4 regions of the Paenibacillus ihbetae genome follow, and region 3 is predicted to be linked to each of the others. Evidence: riboswitches for the same ligand, from Rfam matches in the RefSeq annotation. Region 3 holds a riboswitch; each other region holds the start of a gene.

Region 1 (4,588 bases), 870 kb from region 3:
TCCATGTAATCAACAGGGCGATGACGATCGCCGGCACATCCACATACGTGCCTTTCGCCGGGTTGAAAGCACTAGTAATGGCGACAGGAAGATGGATATTGAAACCGGACAGAATGCTCTGCACATACCCCGACCAGCTGCTGGATACGAGGGCGCTTGCGAAGCCGTATTCCAGAAGCAAATCCCAGCCCATCAGCCAAGCGAGTCCTTCCCCGAACGCGGAGTAGCTGTACGTATAAGCGCTGCCGGCCACCGGCACGGTAGATGCGAATTCGGCATAGCACAGTGCGCAGAAGGCGCATACGAGACCTGCCAGCAGGAATGACAGGATCAGTCCCGGACCGGCATGGGTGGCGGCCGTCACGCCGGTTAATACGAAAATTCCCGTCCCCACGATAGAACCGACGCCAAGGACGATCAAGTCCATGACGCCAAGCTGTTTTTTCAATGCGGAACGCACTTCTCCGCCTGTCAAAGACGGAATCGGCTTCTTGCGAAGCAGATTGTGTTTCAAGCTCATAAATGGAGTCTCCTAGATGTTTATTTAGATAGATTTCCCCGATGCATGACCCATCCATTCCGACATTATAAATAAAAATAAGATGCTTTGAAAGCCTTAGGCTGCCTGTCCCGAAAAAACGCCAACAGTGAAGGGGCCGGCGGGCCATGCGAGTACGCCTCCCTCCGGTTAAATACCCGCTCCCTTTCGCTTTAACTCAGAAGAAACAGCATCAGCCGCCTGTGATCGGATGCGGGATGCAAAACCGGGCGCAGAGGCAGAAAAAAGCCCGTCCCCCCCATGGGGGGCCGGGCTGCAGCTATTTCTTCAGATGATAAGGAACCGTCGTAAGAATAACATCCCGCCGGTACAGCAGATGAGCGCGAATGAGCAGGCTGGACTGGTTGTGCAGGAAGTTGTGCCACCCCTTCTTCGGAATGAACTGTGGAATGACGACCGTCACCTGGTAGTCCGACTCGCTGGCCTTGCGCTGTACCATGTCGATGAATTTGGTCAGCGGCGAGATGATGCTGCGATATGGCGAATGCAGCGTCACCAGCCGGACGTCCGGCTGCCACTTCTTCCATTTTTCCTCGAAGGCAATCTGGTCTTCTCGTTCGAAGTTCACGTAAACGGCGATAATCTGGTCGGCGGACAGCGATTTGGCATAATTGAGCGAGTTCTCCACCACATGCGTAATGCCGGCTACCGGTACGATAATAATGTTGCCCTCGATCGGCTTTGCCGGCTCGCAGGTCGTAATCCGGAGCTGATCGGCGACCGCTTCATAGTGATTCCGAATCCGGGTGAAGATCCAGATGATGAGCGGCAGAAACAGGAGCACCGACCACACCTGGGCGAATTTCGTGAGGAAAAAGATCAACGTTACCGCAAAGCTGATAACGGCTCCCGTCGTGTTAATGACCAGCTTGGGGAGCCAGCCTGGAGGCTTCTCGCGAAGCCACTTCACCATCATCCCCGTCTGCGACAAGGTAAACGGAATGAATACGCCGACGGCGTACAACGGGATCAGATGCTCGGTCTTGCCCTCGAAGGCCAGGATCAGCACGATGGACAGAAGACCGAGGATAATGATGCCGTTGGAATACCCCAAGCGGTCCCCCCGGACCGTGAACATCCGCGGGATGAACTTATCCTTCGCCAGGTTGACGGCCAGCAGAGGAAATGCCGAATACCCCGTGTTGGCCGCCAGGATCAGAATTAACGCCGTGGTCCCCTGGATGAAATAATACAGCGCGTTCCGGCCGAAGGTATGCTCGGCGATTTGGGAGACAACCGTCACCTCTTCGCTGGGACTGACCCCGTAATAATAGGCCAGGAAGACGATTCCCGAAAATAACAGGGCGAGCAGGGAGCCCATCGCGGCCAGGGTTTTGGCGGCGTTGTTCGGCGCAGGCTCCTTGAAGTTCGGAATGGCGTTGGATATGGCTTCAACCCCGGTGAGCGCGGAGCTGCCTGAAGCGAACGCCCGCAGGAGCAGAAACAGGCTCAGTCCGGCGACGGGCGTGCCGATCTTGGTGTGCAGCTCCGGCGAAGCGTGGCCGGTTGCGATATCGTAGAGACCGACGCCAATCAGAATAAACAAGGCCAGCACGAACAGGTAGACCGGATAGGCCAGGATCGAGGCGGATTCCGTCACGCCCCGCAAGTTCAGCACGGTAAGAAACAGGACGAACAGTACGGCGATCCCGACATTATAGGGACGCAGCTCGGGAAAAGCCGACGTAATCGCATCCGTACCGGCCGATACGCTGACCGCCACCGTTAGGATATAGTCGACGAGCAAGGAGCCTCCGGCAACGAGGCCGGGATACATGCCCAGATTTCGTTTCGACACGACATAGGCTCCGCCGCCCTGCGGATAGGAGAATATGATCTGTCTATAGGATAGGATCAATGCCAGCAATAGGACGAGCACGCCGATGGCGATCGGGATAGAATACCAATAGGCCGCGGCGCCGACGGTCATCAGCACCAGCAGAATTTGCTCGGGGCCGTAGGCGACGGATGACAAGGCATCAGACGACAAAATCGCCAGGGCCTTCGTTTTATTCAGCTTCTGATCGCCTAATTCATTGGACTTGAGCGGTCTTCCGATGAGGAAGCGCTTGATGGAAGATAACATCGTGTTCACCACCGATTCGATTTGGTTTTTGGGTCGTTTATCCCCCAGAAAAGCGTAAAATTATGAGCTTGGGTGAATGGTCAAGAGCCGGTCATGGGATGCATCTCCGTTTCGAATTTTCGATTTTTGGCATAGAAAAAACACAGGTTAGAGCCTGTGTTTTTTTGCACAAGTTCACAACCCTCCCATTAACGCCTACGAGGTTAGCTGTCGGATTCGGGCGCGAGAGTCGCCCTACCTGATGCCGCTCGGGACATGCCGCGGCTATTCAGGATTCACCCCATAGTATGGCTGCCGCTTCGGCAGGCATACGCTTCGGTTCCCCCGTTTTCCTTCCTGGAAATTCGGCGAATCAACTGTGAGATTCATATTGGATTTGAAATCTGAATAGTATATTACGCCTGCGGGATTCGATTGTAAAACGGCCTTTTGCCGCTATTTTCGGCAGAAGGGAGCCAAATGGATGGGACGTAAGCGATTACATGGGATACGGACTTTCGCGGGATCATTATTTTGCGGATTTACGCAATAAATCACTGTATGCGAAGATTTGGAAACTGAAAGCGCGGTAGGGAAAGCAGAAAACGCGGTGAGGGGAAGAAGGTAGGCGTGCAGATAAAAGAGGATGCTCCTATCGAAGAAGCAAGCCGAAGAGAGCATTCGCGGCCGCATCTTGAGCCGGCCGTAACGTAAATTCGCCATGCCGTATCTCGGGGGAGGAGATACAAGCATGGCGAATTTTTTGGGAGTGGTCCATGATATGGCGAGGAGGAGAAAGGGTCTGGGTTTCTCATCCTTGCTCTCGATAGAAATATACCCGGGAGGTCGAGCGCTGAATCACATCTTTAGAAAAAAATGTATGACTTTACGATGGGGCTGATTTTTTTTAAGATAAGGGGATATGATTGAGGCTGAAGCACAAGGGGGAGAGGACAAAGTGATTCATCAGGAATATGGCGTATTTCCGGCGGTTTGCCCGTTGGATTGTCCGGATACTTGCAGCCTGCTGCTGCATAAAGAGAACGGCAAAATCGTAAAGGTTACGGGCAACCCCGACCATCCGATCACGCAAGGCGCGATCTGCAATAAAGTCCGCAACATGGCTCACCGGGTCTACCATCCGGAGCGTGTGCTGTATCCGCTGCGCCGGACAGGCCCTAAAGGGGCCGGATTATTTGAGCGGATCAGCTGGGACGAGGCGATCCGGGAAATCACGGACCGGTACAAGGCGCTGATTGAATCGGATGGCCCTGAAAGCATCCTGCCCTACAGCTTCTACGGCAATATGGGCATCTTGAGCGTAGACGGCATGGACCGCCGTTTCTTCAACAGGCTGGGCGCCAGCAAGCTGAAGCAGTCCATCTGCAATTCGGCCGGAAACGAAGGCTGGAAATCGGTCATGGGCTTCAACGGGGGAACGGTCCCCGAAGATACGGTGAACGCCGATGTCATCATCGTCTGGGGCGGGAATATCGTCAGCACGAATATGCACCAGGTGGTGCTGGCTGAAAAAGCGCGAAAGCGGGGCGCGAAGGTCGTCGTCATCGATGTTCACAAAAATCAGACCGGCCAATGGGCGGACTGGTTCATCCCGCTGCATCCCGGCACGGATGCCGCGCTTGCCGTCGGGATCATGCACGTCCTGTTCCGCGACGGGCTGGCGGATGAAGCGTTCATGGAGCGTTATACGATCGGTCATGAGGAGCTGCGGGAGCATGTGAAGACGTATACGCCGGAATACGTATCTTCGGTAACGGGCATTCCGGCCGAGGATGTGGAGAAGCTGGCCGAGCTGTACGGCCGTGCCGGCGTGTCTTACATTCACATCGGCAACGGTCTGCAGCATCATGATAACGGCGGCATGACGGTGCGCAGCATCGCAGCCCTGCCGGCGCTGACCGGGCAGTGGCTCAAGCGGGGCGGCGGGGCGGCCAAATCAAACG
Region 2 (4,588 bases), 1.5 Mb from region 3:
ACCGTAAGCTGACCGACGACCTGTTTCACCGGTGGGGCATCATGCCTGATATTCGGATGGAGATCGATTCCTTCGAAGCGATCGTCCGCTTGATCCCGACCTGCAAAGCAGCGGCCCTGCTTCCGAAATCATACCTCCGTCCGCAGCTGCTCTCCGACAACGGGCTTGTGGACATTCACATCCCCGCGCTCATGGAGACGCGGCGGACGACATCCCTGATTTACGGGGATGCTTCAGAGCTCAGCAGCGCCGCCCGTCGCTGGATTAACGAGACCGAGGTGCTCTTCCGGAGCCTTGCGGAAGAGAAGCAGCGAAAAAACCTGACGACCTAGAAATTCGTCAGGTTTTTTTGTATTATTTCTGCTGCAGATTCACGACTTCGGTCTCAAACCGTTCCACATTGTCGTTGGAGCCGATGACGACCATAACATCGCCGGCATTAACCACGTCCATCGCCGTCGGCGCAACGATAATGCCGGATCGCTTGTTGAGGGCAACCACCGTGACACCGTAACGGACGCGCGTGTTCAGTTCGCTTAACGTCTTGCCGTCCATACAATCGGTTACCGTCATTTCCACAATCAAATAATCCTTAGATAATTCGATATAGTCGAGCAGATTCGGCGTAACCAGCTGGTGAGCCACACGGATCCCCATATCCCGCTCCGGGAAGATGACCCGGTCCACGCCCAGCTTCTGCAGCGCCCGGCCGTGCAGCACGGAAATCGCTTTGGCCACGACGGTCGATACACCGAGTTCCTTGAGCAGAATGGCGGACAGAATGCTCATCTGGATATCGTCTCCGATCGCGACGATCCCGCAGTCGAAATTGCGGATGCCGAGCGATTTCAGCATCTCCTCATCCGTAGCATCCGCGACCACCGTATGGGTCAAATGCTCGCTCATATCCTCGACGACCTCTTCGTTCCGGTCAATGCCGAGAACTTCATAGCCTAGTTCCATCAGTTCCAGTGCCAGACTCGAGCCGAACCGCCCCAAACCGATCACTGCAAATTGCTTTGGTTTCATGTCTCTCCTATACTCCTTATCCAATAATCATTTTGCCTTCCGGATAACGATACAATTCTTTACCCTTTTTCGGCCCCAGTGCATAAGCCAGCGTCAACGGACCGAGACGTCCGGCAAACATCGTCAAGCTGATCAGTATTTTGCCGAGCACCGTCAGATCTGGCGTCAAGCCCATCGATAAGCCGACGGTGCCGAAGGCCGAGGTCGTTTCGAATAAAATCTCCAGGAAATCCGCATCCTCCGTCGTGGACAGAATCATGGACACCGTCAATACGAGCAGCAGCGCCAGAAGCGCAATCGTCAGCGCCTTAAGCACGCGCTCCTGGGCCAGGCGATACCGGAACATAACGATATCGTCTCTCCCTCTCATCATCGCGAACACGGCCCCTACCATAACCATAAAGGTTGTCGTCTTGATCCCGCCCCCCGTCGAGCCAGGCGACGCTCCGATAAACATAAGTATAATAATGAAAAATTGCGTGGCTTGCCTGAGGCCGCCGATATCTATCGAATTTACGCCCGCTGTTCGCGGACTGACCGACTGGAAGAACGAGGCAAGCACTCTGCCTCCCCCATCCAAGGAGCCCAGCGTTAGCGGATTGGTAAACTCAAAAATGAATATGATGATCGCCCCGATAAATATCAAAGATCCCGACATCGAGAGAACGACTTTGGAGTGAAGCGAAAGCTTCCTTTTTTGACGGAAATCGATCAAATCGGATAATACAACGAACCCGATACCGCCGGATATGATCAATAGCATGGATACGATGTTCACCAGCGGATCATCGACATAACCGGTGAGACTATGAAAATCGCCGAACAGATCGAAGCCCGCATTGTTAAACAGCGAAACGGAATGGAACAGGCCGAAATAAATGGCTTTTCCAATAGGCATATCCCATGCCCAGCGGAGAGTAAATAGTAAGGCTCCGCATGCCTCGAAGGTCAGGGAATAGATAAACACCCGCCGGATTAAACGAACGATCCCTTCGATCGAGGACTGATTCATCGCTTCCTGCAGAACAAGCCGGTCCTTGAGGGATATCTTGCGCTTAAACACCAGGGCGAACAGGGTTGCCATCGTCATAAACCCGAGCCCGCTGAGCTGAATGAGCAGGAGGATCACCGTATGTCCGAAGGCACTGAAGCTTGTGCCTGTATCCACGACGACAAGCCCGGTCAGACAGACGGCTGAAGCTGCCGTAAACATGGCGTCAATCCAGGCGATCGGTTCGCCGGTCCTGCTGGATACGGGCAGCATGAGCAGAAGGGTTCCGACCAGGATCGCCGCCGCAAAACCGAGCGCAAGGATCTGCGGAGGTGACAGCTTAAGCCAATTCAATTTTGAGTTCAATGTTTCACCTTCTCCAAAAAAATCAACGAAAAAAGACACTGGAAAACAGTGCCCTTAACGGTCTGGTTCCTGTGCAGCAGCCTACGAGGTTAGCTGACGGATTCGGGCATTATCACAGGCCGCCCTATCCATGATCCGAAAGAGATCATGAAATTCACCCCAATTACATGGTTCCCCCGTTCTCAGTACGAAATTCGGCTGGTCTATTCAGTTCCTTGAAAGCATGATGTGATTATAACGCAATCCGGGAGGGAACCCAACGCCGTTTTTTTACCAAAAAGACTTTAAATAAGGGCGATTTGGGCATATTCAAGAGTACAAGGATATCATTCTCTAACGTTTTCGAAACCTTTCATTCATTTTCAGCGTTTTATTTCATTATTGGGCTTTGGGATAAGCAGGGCTTGTTCTTCATATGTATGTTATATTGACTCTATGATCCGCATGTTGCGGGGCCGGTTATTCATATCGGAAAGCACTAAAATCAAGAGGAGGAATTTCATGAACCGTGCCGCAGAGCCCTTGAAGCTGACGCCTAACCTGAAGAAGCTTATCGCCCCGGCCATTATCGGCCTGATCCTGTTTCTTGTTTTTCAGGTACTCCCATCCACTTCCTTCGAGTCAACCGATACGCCCTATCCGAAAATCATCTCCAAAGAGGAGGCTGCACAAGCCGCGTCACGGTTCGCGAGCGAGCATTTAGGATTTCCTGCTGCCGAAGGGGAAGACACGCTTGTTACATACCAGTCCAACTCCGAGCTGTACGGATATTTGGCGAAAGAGAAGAAGCTCCGGGATTATAATAAGAGCTACGGAGCCAAATACCCTTACGATGTATACCGTGTCCGCTTCACCTTGCCGGGCGGCGATGCGCTGAACGTGGATGTACATATGCAAAATGCCGGCATCGCCGGATTTTCCTATGATTCCGCCCGCTCCGTTTACGACCGGATCGAGCTGAATCAAGGGGAGGTCCGCAAGCAAATGCTGCTCCTGGTGGAGGAGGGCATGACGCTGGCCGAGAAGCAGGCTCTCGCCGAGCCGTGGCTCAAGTGGGCCGGATATGATGCGACGCAGCTCCAGCTCTCCACCCGGGAAGGCGAACCCACGCTGAAGTATACCGTCACGGAAGCGGCGATCGGGGATTCGAGGCTGCAGCTGGCGTTTACCTTTGAGCATGGAAAGCTGCGTTCCTTCGAGCCGGCATTCTCGGTTCCGGCAGCGCACACCGCCTATGTCAACAAGCAGACGCAGGACGCAACGCTGCTGACGCTCGTCGGTTACGGTTTGTTTACGCTTGTGCTCGGTATCCTGGCCATCGTCTACAGCGTCAAGACCCGGGCCTACACCTCGTTTAAGCGCGGTATCCTGCTGTCCGTCCTGTTGTTTGTCATCCAGATGCTGAATACGTACAACCTGGTTCCGGTCTTTAAGGCACAAGGAATGTCCGAGACCGGGATCATCGGGATTATGATCTTCTACGCCATTTATTCCCTCATCTTCTCCGCTCTGCTCTATTTCTCGCTTGTCGGCGGAAGCGGCCTATGGCGGAAGGAAGACGGGCTTAATCCGTGGCCGCGGGCCAAGGAGCCCGGATACGGGCGCTATGTCCTGGACAGCATGAAGGTGGGCTATATGTGGGCACTCATTCTGCTCGGCATCCAGTCCTTGATCTTCATCGCGCTCGGCCTGACCTTGAACACCTGGTCCACGACCGATGCCTCGCAGTCCCCTTACAACATGCTCTATCCATGGCTGTTTCCGCTGATGGCTTGGCTCGCAGGCATATCGGAGGAAGCGGTATACCGGCTGTTCGGCATTAGAATGGTGAAGAAGATCGTGCGCAGCACCTTTGTCGCGAGTTTGATCACCTCGATCATCTGGGCGCTCGGCCATACGCTGTATCCGATTTACCCGGTGGTGTCCCGCCCGATTGAGCTGGTCATTATCGGCCTGCTGTTCAGCTATATCTTCCTGAAATACGGATATATTGCGGCCATGTTCTCGCATGTCATCTTCAACAGCATTCTTATGGGATTCAGCCTGGTCATGCTTCAAGGCGCCCCTAACGTGCTGATCGGCCTGTTCTATATGGTGCTGCCGGCCATCGTGGCTTACGTGATCTATCGCTTGAATCCAATAAAAAAAGAGAAGCCGTATGTCACGACTCCTCATCACGAAGGGCATTGAGTATATCCGTAG
Region 3 (4,588 bases):
CACCCGCTGCTTCCGCAACAGAGATCCGCCGACCGCCAGCAATGCGATCATCGAAATATAACGGCCCAGCAGCATGACCAGCCCGGTTGTCACGTTCCAAAACGGCGTGTTATCTGCAAGACCTTCAAACCCCGACCCGTTGTTCGCTGCCGAAGACGTATATTCATACAACACCTGGGAGATGCCGTGGAACCCTGCGTTCGTAATGCCTGATTGACCCGCACCCGTCATCAGCGCGAGCGCCGTAGGTGCCAGAATGATGAACGGGTGCACCAGGATCACGACGGCAATCAGCTTCATTTCCTTCGCTTCAATCTTCCTGCCGAGAAATTCGGGTGTTCGCCCGACCATCAGCCCGGCCAGAAATACGGCGAGAATCGCGTACATAAGCATGTTCATCAAGCCGACACCCTTGCCGCCAAAAACGGAATTAAGCATCATTAGCGCCAGCGGCGTGATGCCCCCAAGCGGGGTCAGGGTGTCGTGCATGTTGTTGACCGATCCGGTGGTAGCCGCGGTTGTCACGGTCGTAAACAAGGAGGATTGCGGAATGCCAAAGCGGACCTCCTTGCCTTCCATACTGCCTTGCGACGCATCAATCCCGAGCCGGTTCAGCGCTGGATTTCCGCTTGATTCGGCCGCATAGTTCAGGGTTAGAAAACCGATGAACAGCGTCATCATGACAGAGAACACGATCCAGCCCTGCTTGCGGCTCTTGGCGAACAATCCGAAGGTGTAAGCCAGGGCAGCCCCGAAACTCCACATGCACAATATTTCGATCACGTTCGTCAACGGGGATGGATTCTCGAACGGATGCGCGGAATTGGCTCCCATATAGCCGCCGCCGTTCGTTCCCAAGTGCTTGATCGACTCAAGCGCGGCTACCGGGCCGACCGCGATCTGCTGCTCTGATCCCGAAAGCGTCGTTACGCTAATGGTCGGCTTTAACGTCTGCGGCACCTGCAATGCCACCAGCAGCATGGCAATAAGGAAGGCCGCCGGGATGAACACACGGGTCATGGCTTTCACGAAGTCTTCGAAGAAGTTCCCGACCGTAGCGCCTTTCATCGTCACGGCCCGGATAAAGGCAATGGCAACGCAAAGCCCGGTGGCAGCGGACGTGAACATCATCATGATGATCACGGCCATCTGGGAAAAGTAAGAGAGGCCCGACTCCCCGCTATAGTGCTGCAAATTCGTATTGGTCATGAAGCTTATAATTGTGTTGAGCGACAGCGTCGGCTCCATGTTCTCGATGCCGTTCGGATTCCACGGCAGCACGTGTTGAAAACGGAGGATGGCATACCCTGCTCCGACCAGGATGATATTGGTGAGCAGGAAGCTGATCGCATAGCCCTTCCAGCTCATCCCTTTGCGTTCCTTGAGTCCGATGAGGGCAAATATCGGGCGTTCTGCCCAAGAGAACCATTTGTCCGTGCCGCCGGGTTCATTGCGAAACACGAGATAGAGGTAGGTTCCAAGCGGCTTGACGAGCAGCAGCAGAACCAGGATGACGACGGCAATTTGTACGATGCCCATGATAAGCGGCTTCCCCCTTTATGTTGAGTCTTAAAATTTTTCGGGATGAATCAGCGCATAAACCAAATATAAAAATAACGCAGCGGTCAATATCAAAATCAGCGTCATGGCCGGTCACCCTCCGACTCTTGAATGATGCGGCCGCACCAGCTTATGAACAGCCGGAACAGCCCGTAGGTTGCACCTAGCAGAAGCAGCATGTATACATCCTGCATTGTTATCCCTCCTTGGCGGTTAGCCGTAAAAACAGCTCTTTCCGGTAACTAGTCTAAAAGTGCGGCGATCAGGAAATCGACGCGGTCATGGTTTGTGTGCAGCACGACGTCCGCGCCAAGCCCTCTGTAAATCAGCCTTGGATTGCCGGAATGAGTAACAACATAGATCGAAGCCGAGGTCCATGTCCGGCATATGCGCAAGTAGCGGCAGCAGAGGTTCAAGCTGTTCTCAAACAGAAACACCTTGCCGATCGGCCGCTCGGGAAGCACCCAGGTCTGCTCGTCTCGCGTGTCGATCAGGATGACATCCTTGCATCCGAGCCTGCTCGCCCTCTCCCCCTCTGCCCGGTTGTTTACCAGAACGGCGAACGGGATCTCACTTAGTAATAATTGGCGGATGAATGCTTCCCCAGCCTTGGTCGGCGCGGATATCAGAATCGTGTCTTGCTGTTTTTCCATACGTTCTCCTCCTTGTGTCCGTCGGAGAAGGCAACAAAAAAGAAGCCTGGGGAGGAGAAGAACTCTTCCCGCGGCTTCTTCCTAAAAGGCGCGGCGAAAAAACACCGCGGCTTCGTCAAGTCACGACAATCGTTGCCTCTCTCGATACGCTTACGAGGTTAGCTGACGGATTCGGGCGTGAGAGTCGCCCTACCCATAGACCGTTATCTTGCCTATGGGATTCACCCCGGAGAGACGCGCGAAATCGCGTCTCCCGATTGGTTCCCCCGCTCCTTTTTCATTCAAGGACTCAGCGAAAATGAATCTAGCGAGCTGCGTGTATTCGGTTAATGATTGACCCTGATATTATCGAAAACTGTCAAAACGGCTCAGCCGAGAATCAAGCGGTGAGAGGCGCTTGACGCTAGTACGAGCCGAAGGACCCCATGGCGGTCTTCGGTATACGCCCTTTCTCCGATGGATGGCCGCAGCTCCCACACTGGCCGGCTTCCACGGCGGTATCAGGCCGCCCTGCCCAGCTTCCGGAAAGCATCAGGTCAATTCATAGTTCGTATCATACGACCGGCGATTCGGGAAGTAAATGCAGACGAAAACCCGTGGAGAGCATTATGAAACTGGTTCAATCCGGAATGTTCCCATCATCCCCGATTATCTTCTCCATACGCGCCATTCCTCTCTATTTCACCATTTCTTAGCTAGAATGCGATATAAAGCGATGGAATGGCAATAATGAAAGCCTTACCTATATGTACACGCTTTCCTTCGTTGTTTTCGCCGTTTTTCAGAAAAATACAACGACAAACGGAATGCTAATCGACTTCCGACTTCAAGCCAAGAACGCGCCCCCATGGATCGGCGGCGCGTTCTTATACTTCAAGTTATGATTGTAATCGCATCGTTTCCCTACCGGCATCGTCGCCCGCTTTTTCGCTTCCCAAATCACTTGAACATATTCTTCAGCACCATCATCAGATTGGCCGGCTTCTCTGCAATACGGCGGGTAAAATACGGGTACCACATCGTGCCGTACGGCATGTAGCATCTTATTCGGTAACCGTCCTGCGCTAGCCGGGCCTGGTCTTTCATGCGCAGCCCGTACAGCATTTGAAACTCGAACGCATCCTTCTTGATCCGGTTCTGCTCTGCAAATACTTTGACCCAATCGATGATGTTGTTATCATGGGTCGCAACAGCGGTATAGGCCCCTTGATCCAGCTGAAGCTTGATTAAATTTTTATAATTGCCGATGATCTCCTGCTTCTTCTGATACGCAATCGTTCCCGGCTCCTTATAAGCCCCCTTAACCAGGCGGAGTTTCACCCCTTCCTTCGTCAGCATCCGGACGTCTTCCTCGGAACGGTACAGATAGGCCTGGATGACCGTTCCCACATGGGTCAACCCCTCCTTATGAAGCCGCAGCGTCATATCGATCGTGGCCTGAGTGTACGGCGAGTCCTCCATGTCCAGCCGAACGAAGTTGCCATGCTTTTGGGCCGCCCGGACCACCGCTCTAATGTTCTCGTATGCCGCCTGCGGATCGAGCGCCAAGCCCATCTGCGTCGGCTTCAGCGACACATTCGATTGAACTCCCCGGTTGGCGATGCCCTCCACAAGCCGAATATATTCCGCCCGGTAGGCCGAAGCCTCCGTCAGCGAAGTTATGCCCTCTCCCAGATGATCCAGCGTTACCAAGATCCCCTTCCCGTTCAGCCTTTCGATCTCATCGAGTGCCTCTTCCAGCGTATCTCCCGCAATGAATCTGCCCGCTAATTTTTTGCCGTAACGAAGCGACAGCCATTTCACCAGCCGGTTCCCCGACACCGTCAACACGACTTTCCGGTAAAGCTCAGTCCCGTCCATGCATGCCTCACCCTCTTCTCGGAGTAAAATGCGCTCTACCTTAACTCATATGCAAAAAAGGTCGCATCATGCGAAGTGGACATTCCTTCGGCTTGGTGAGAAATTGCCGTTACATAACAATGCGAGTTCACAGAGGGTGTTGAAGATTGCCGATATAGCGCTAGCGTCGATGCGTTGGTAATTGGTGGTATATTAGACCTGGGGGTGATCCCTCGTCTTTTTAAACAGTCCTTGAAGAAAAAACACGAATAAAAACGCTCAGGGAAATATCCTCGAGCGTTCCATATTGCTAATGAATTGCTATTTCAAGCTATTCTACGGTTCGCGCCAAGCCGCCGCATCAGGACGCGCTTAGCCTCCTTACTGCTCTTCCCTTGCTCGGCCCGTAATCGGCTTAAGTCCCGGGTCTCCAAACGATACGTTGACCGATTGGGCCAATTGAAGCATGTCATCTGTAAAGTCAGCCATTATGGTCAGGCAGAACGGCGTCTCGACCGCTCGAAGCGTGATCACCA
Region 4 (4,588 bases), 380 kb from region 3:
AAATATGCGGCCGATTTATCCATCGGAAGCTCTATAAATATATAGAAATCGACACCGGCAATCCGGAGACAATCGACGCCGTCCGCCAGGCATTTCGGGATGCGGGTCTTGATCCCGCATATGATCTGGAGATTGATTTTCCGACCGATCTTCCTTATGATAAGTTTCATTCGGGCATGCCGCTGAACGAGAAGCAAATTCTGCTGTTGGACCGGCATGACCAGCTTCGGGAAATCTCCGAGGTGTCCGATATCGTGCGCTCCATTAGCGGGATCCATAAGGGCCGGAATTATCTGTATTACCCGGAGGAGAGAGTGGAGCCGCTGCTTGACCGGATGCCGGCCGAAATTGCTGATTTATTCCGCCGTCAGGGATGAGTCCCCTTATTTTAGGGTACTTGGATCAGGATAAAGATAAATCCGTCTTAAGGTTGCCGCCATCAGAGCAATGATATTGGACAACCATCGAACGGAATGCTAAAGGTTTTGTGCAGGAAAGATACGATCAAGGATCGACAAGAAAGGAGAGGGAGAGAACATGCTGTTCGACACGCATACCCATCTGGATGCTCCCCAATTCGACGAGGACCGGGAGGAGACGATTGCCCGGGCGCTTGAAGCCGGCGTCAGCCGGATGATCAATATCGGTTTTAATCGCGAAACGATTCCGACCACGATGAAGCTGGCGGAGACGTATGATTTTATATATGCGGCGGTAGGCTGGCATCCCGTGGATGCGATCACGATGGAGGAGGGCGACCTGGAATGGATCGCTTCGCTCTGCAGCCATGAGAAAGTTGTTGCGATCGGGGAGATCGGCCTCGATTATCACTGGGATACATCCCCGAAGGAGGTGCAGCACCGGGTGCTGCGCAGCCAAATCGGTCTGGCCCGGGAGCTCCGAATGCCGATTGTGATTCATAATCGCGATGCGCATGAGGATATCGTGAAGATTTTGAAGGAAGAGAAGGCTCATGAGGTTGGCGGCGTGATGCATTCGTTCTCGGGCAGCTGGGAAACGGCTAAGCTGTGCCTGGATATGGGCTTTCATATTTCGTTCGGCGGACCGATCACGTTCAAAAATGCCAAGCAGCCGAAGGAGGTTCTGGCCAAGGTTCCGCTAGATCGCCTTCTCATTGAAACGGACTCGCCTTACCTGACTCCGCACCCCTTCCGAGGGAAGCGAAACGAGTCCGCTTATGTGAAATTGGTGGCCGAGACGGCAGCCGAAATTCGGGGCATGTCCTTCGATGAACTGGTCCAAATTACCACGAGAAACGCGCTGGAACGATTTGGTATTTCGTGAAAACGAGAGCAAAAGCGATGAAAAAGTGAGGAATTGCGATTAATTAAAGTTTTTTAACCTGAAAAGACGATTGTTTTACAATTTTTTAACCTTTTACATCAAAAAATGTGCTTGATTGTTCCTTTACAACCTGCATGGAAACAGGATATCATCTTTTCAGTGATAAGAAGCTGCAAGTTTGCAAAGCTGTAAACTTCAGCGATCATATTTCATGAACCGTCTCGCTTAATCTCCGAAGTCTGGGGAACGGGGGAACCGATACTGCCGTGCATCGTAAACTGTCGTGCATGAGCCGTATATGATTTCTTTATCGGGTCTTTGGGGTGAATGTGAAGGTCCTCGCCATGAGCGGGCGACCGGAGCTAGGGCGTCTCTCTTACGTCCGAACCCGACAGCTAACTCCGTAAGCGAAGTAAGAGGGGAATTCTCGTGCATACCATTTCCATGATTTCAATCATCAGGAAGCCACGTTAGAGCCTCTAGTACTCTTTCACGCTGGCTTCTTTTATTTTTGAATATTGGAGTAGGTTTCGTCATACTGTTGGTAAACAGGAGGTGATTCCTAGTGGTGAACGGGAAGACGGGGATTGACGCAGGGCGTTAGATAGATAGCAGCACGCCTTGCGAGAATAACTGCTATAGTCACGTCAAATGCATTCATGCGTTACCTAAGACGGCGGGACTATGAAGGAGGATGGAATAGTGGGCATTTTTCAACCTGAAGAAACCCATGAATCACAATCATCCAGCATGTCTTACGCATTGCGATGGAAGCATGAGAATTTGCGTCAATTGATGATGCTCGGCGCCATGGGGGCTGTTACGGTATCACTACTCGTATCGCTGGTTATCCATGATCAATCGGGCAAGCAAGTTCAAATTGTGGTCGATGGCCGCGTAACCACGGTAGAAACCAGAGGATCGTTGCTTCAGGAATTGCTGGATGAGCAAGCGATCACACTGAATCCGCAGGATCAGGTCTCGATGCCTTTAAACGGGACGATCCAGGATGGGGACCGGATTATCATTGACCGTGCAATCCCAGTTAAAGTAACAGTAGGGGGCACCACCAAAACCATTTTCACGACCCAGGACACGGTCGATAGTGTACTCAAAGAAGCTGGCATTACGATCAAGGGTGAAGATATAGTAAAGCCGTCACAGGACACGAAGCTTACCAGCGATATGAACATTCAAGTCGTTCGGGTTACGAAGCAGACCGTAGCGGAGAAGGAGAACCGCGAGTTCCGCGTCATCAAGACCGCGGATCCGTCGCTGGAGCGCGGCGATAACCGTGTCATTCAGCGTGGTGAGCCGGGCGTTCTCGTACATCACTACGAGAAGGTGTACCATAACGGCAAGCTGGTATCCAAGACAAAGGTCTCGCAAGAGGTTGAGCGTAAGACGAAGGACAAAATTATCGCCGTAGGTACGAAGAAGGTTGAGAAACCTGTTGTGCTTCAGGCGGCAGCGACTCCGAATGTGAAATCTGCCCCGGCGAAGCTTACGGGCACAAGAAAGGTGTCCACCGCCAAAGCGACGGAGAATAATGTCATCTCCAGAGCGGGTGTTGATTTCAAATACCAGAAAGTGCTGAACAATGTTTCGATGACTGCATATTCCGCCGAGCAGGAGGGAATCGGAACCCGTACGGCTTCCGGAACACGGGTAACCGAGGGTCGTACGATCGCGGTTGATCCGAGCGTCATTCCGATTGGCTGGTGGGTGTATATCGAAGGCATCGGCTTCCGCCGCGCAGAGGATACCGGCGGAGCGATTAAGGGACATAAAATTGATGTGTATTACGATTCGCTGAAAGCGGCCATGAACTTTGGCCGGAAATCGGGCCGCACCGTTTATGTGATCGGTCCCGTAAAGCCTGATGTGAACTAATGAATCCCATTTTCTAATGACATTGCCATTCTAATGCTAACGAATTTAGCTTATAATAGATCATAATGAAGAAGAGGAGAAACTCCTCTTCTTTTGTTTTGCGGCGTTTCGGTCATTTTGAGCCTACCGCCGCATGGATAAGGCTGGGCCGGTTCATTGAGAACGGTTGGACTGGCTGTATGTATGTATGTATGTATGTGTCCTTTTGGGAAGGAAGAGAGAACGTTATGATCCGTGAAGTGATTGTGGTTGAAGGCAGGGACGATACGGTAGCGATCAAGCGTGCGGTGGATGCCGACACGATCGAGACCGGCGGCTCTGCTATTAATAAGCATACGCTGCGCCGTATTGCCCTCGCAAAGGAGCGCAGGGGGGTAATCATCCTGACAGACCCCGATCATGCAGGGGAGCGGATACGCAAAATCATCGACCGTCATGTCCCCGGCTGCAAGCACGCCTTCATTCCGGAGGCGGATGCGACGCGCAAGGGCGATATCGGAGTCGAGAATGCATCGCCGGAGGCCATACGGCATGCCCTGGACCGCGTCCACACCTCGTTTGAGGGGGCGGAGAGCCAGATCAGCCTGGAGGATCTGATCGATGCGGGGCTGACGGCTCATCCGGACGCTGCAGCCCGGAGAATGTTCATGGGGAATGTACTGGGTATCGGGTATTGCAACTCCAAGCAGTTCCATAAACGTTTGGCGATGTTTCAAATATCGCGTGAAGAGTTTCTGGCGGCGTTAGCGCAGCTGGAAGAGGGAGGCCAAAGCTGAGATGAACCGGATGGAAGATATATCGACACCTAGACGTACGAAGGAGATCATTGCCCGCCATGGCTTCTCCTTTAAGAAGAGCCTGGGGCAGAATTTTCTGATCGACCAGAATATTTTGGGCAAGATTGTGGAGGCCGCAGGGCTTGATCAAGAGAAAGGGGCGCTTGAGATTGGACCCGGCATCGGGGCGCTGACGGAGAAGCTTGCGCAAATGGCAGGAGCCGTTACCGCAGTGGAGATCGACCAGCGACTGATTCCGATCCTTAAAGAAGTACTGGAGCCTTATGATAACGTGAAAGTTCATCACGGAGACGTGCTTAAGGTGGATCTGCACGAGCTGTTCCGCGAGGATTTCGCCGAGGTAAAGAAGGTAAGCGTTGTAGCCAACCTGCCGTATTACGTGACGACCCCGATTCTGATGAAGCTGCTGGAGGAGAAGCTCCCGCTGGAGAATATTGTGGTTATGATCCAGAAGGAGGTTGCCGAGCGGATGGCCGCGTCGCCGGGCAGCAAGGATTACGGCAGCCTAAGCATTGCCGTCCAATATTACAGCGAGCCAAAGCTTGTCTGTGTCGTTCCGCATACCGTATTCATCCCGCAGCCTAATGTTGAAT

What was found. Region 3 has a riboswitch for cyclic di-AMP ahead of BBD41_RS12580 (hypothetical protein). Riboswitches for the same ligand answer to the same signal wherever they lie in the genome.
Region 1: linked by a shared signal. The riboswitch ahead of BBD41_RS16280 (APC family permease) and the one ahead of BBD41_RS12580 (hypothetical protein) in region 3 are both predicted to bind cyclic di-AMP.
Region 2: linked by a shared signal. The riboswitch ahead of BBD41_RS19120 (TrkH family potassium uptake protein) and the one ahead of BBD41_RS12580 (hypothetical protein) in region 3 are both predicted to bind cyclic di-AMP.
Region 4: linked by a shared signal. The riboswitch ahead of BBD41_RS14225 (resuscitation-promoting factor) and the one ahead of BBD41_RS12580 (hypothetical protein) in region 3 are both predicted to bind cyclic di-AMP.

The regions. Positions count from the first base shown of each region.
Region 1 is NZ_CP016809.1:3,671,727-3,676,314, forward strand. Features, by position in the region: gene BBD41_RS16275 (amino acid permease) at 1-520, opposite strand, end outside; gene BBD41_RS16280 (APC family permease) at 819-2,645, opposite strand; cyclic di-AMP (ydaO/yuaA leader) riboswitch at 2,823-3,005, opposite strand; gene BBD41_RS16285 (molybdopterin-containing oxidoreductase family protein) at 3,547-4,588, shown strand, end outside.
Region 2 is NZ_CP016809.1:4,283,560-4,288,147, reverse strand. Features, by position in the region: gene BBD41_RS19130 (LysR family transcriptional regulator) at 1-332, shown strand, start outside; gene BBD41_RS19125 (potassium channel family protein) at 355-1,029, opposite strand; gene BBD41_RS19120 (TrkH family potassium uptake protein) at 1,046-2,386, opposite strand; cyclic di-AMP (ydaO/yuaA leader) riboswitch at 2,450-2,596, opposite strand; gene BBD41_RS19115 (CPBP family intramembrane glutamic endopeptidase) at 2,888-4,576, shown strand; gene uvrC (excinuclease ABC subunit UvrC) at 4,548-4,588, opposite strand, start outside.
Region 3 is NZ_CP016809.1:2,805,455-2,810,042, forward strand. Features, by position in the region: gene kdpA (potassium-transporting ATPase subunit KdpA) at 1-1,539, opposite strand, end outside; gene kdpF (K(+)-transporting ATPase subunit F) at 1,570-1,647, opposite strand; gene BBD41_RS12580 (hypothetical protein) at 1,803-2,213, opposite strand; cyclic di-AMP (ydaO/yuaA leader) riboswitch at 2,345-2,518, opposite strand; gene BBD41_RS12585 (proline dehydrogenase family protein) at 3,153-4,073, opposite strand; gene BBD41_RS12590 (serine hydrolase domain-containing protein) at 4,434-4,588, opposite strand, start outside.
Region 4 is NZ_CP016809.1:3,181,717-3,186,304, reverse strand. Features, by position in the region: gene BBD41_RS14235 (HD domain-containing protein) at 1-377, shown strand, start outside; gene BBD41_RS14230 (TatD family hydrolase) at 538-1,305, shown strand; cyclic di-AMP (ydaO/yuaA leader) riboswitch at 1,518-1,731, shown strand; gene BBD41_RS14225 (resuscitation-promoting factor) at 2,008-3,198, shown strand; gene rnmV (ribonuclease M5) at 3,426-3,974, shown strand; gene rsmA (16S rRNA (adenine(1518)-N(6)/adenine(1519)-N(6))-dimethyltransferase RsmA) at 3,976-4,588, shown strand, end outside.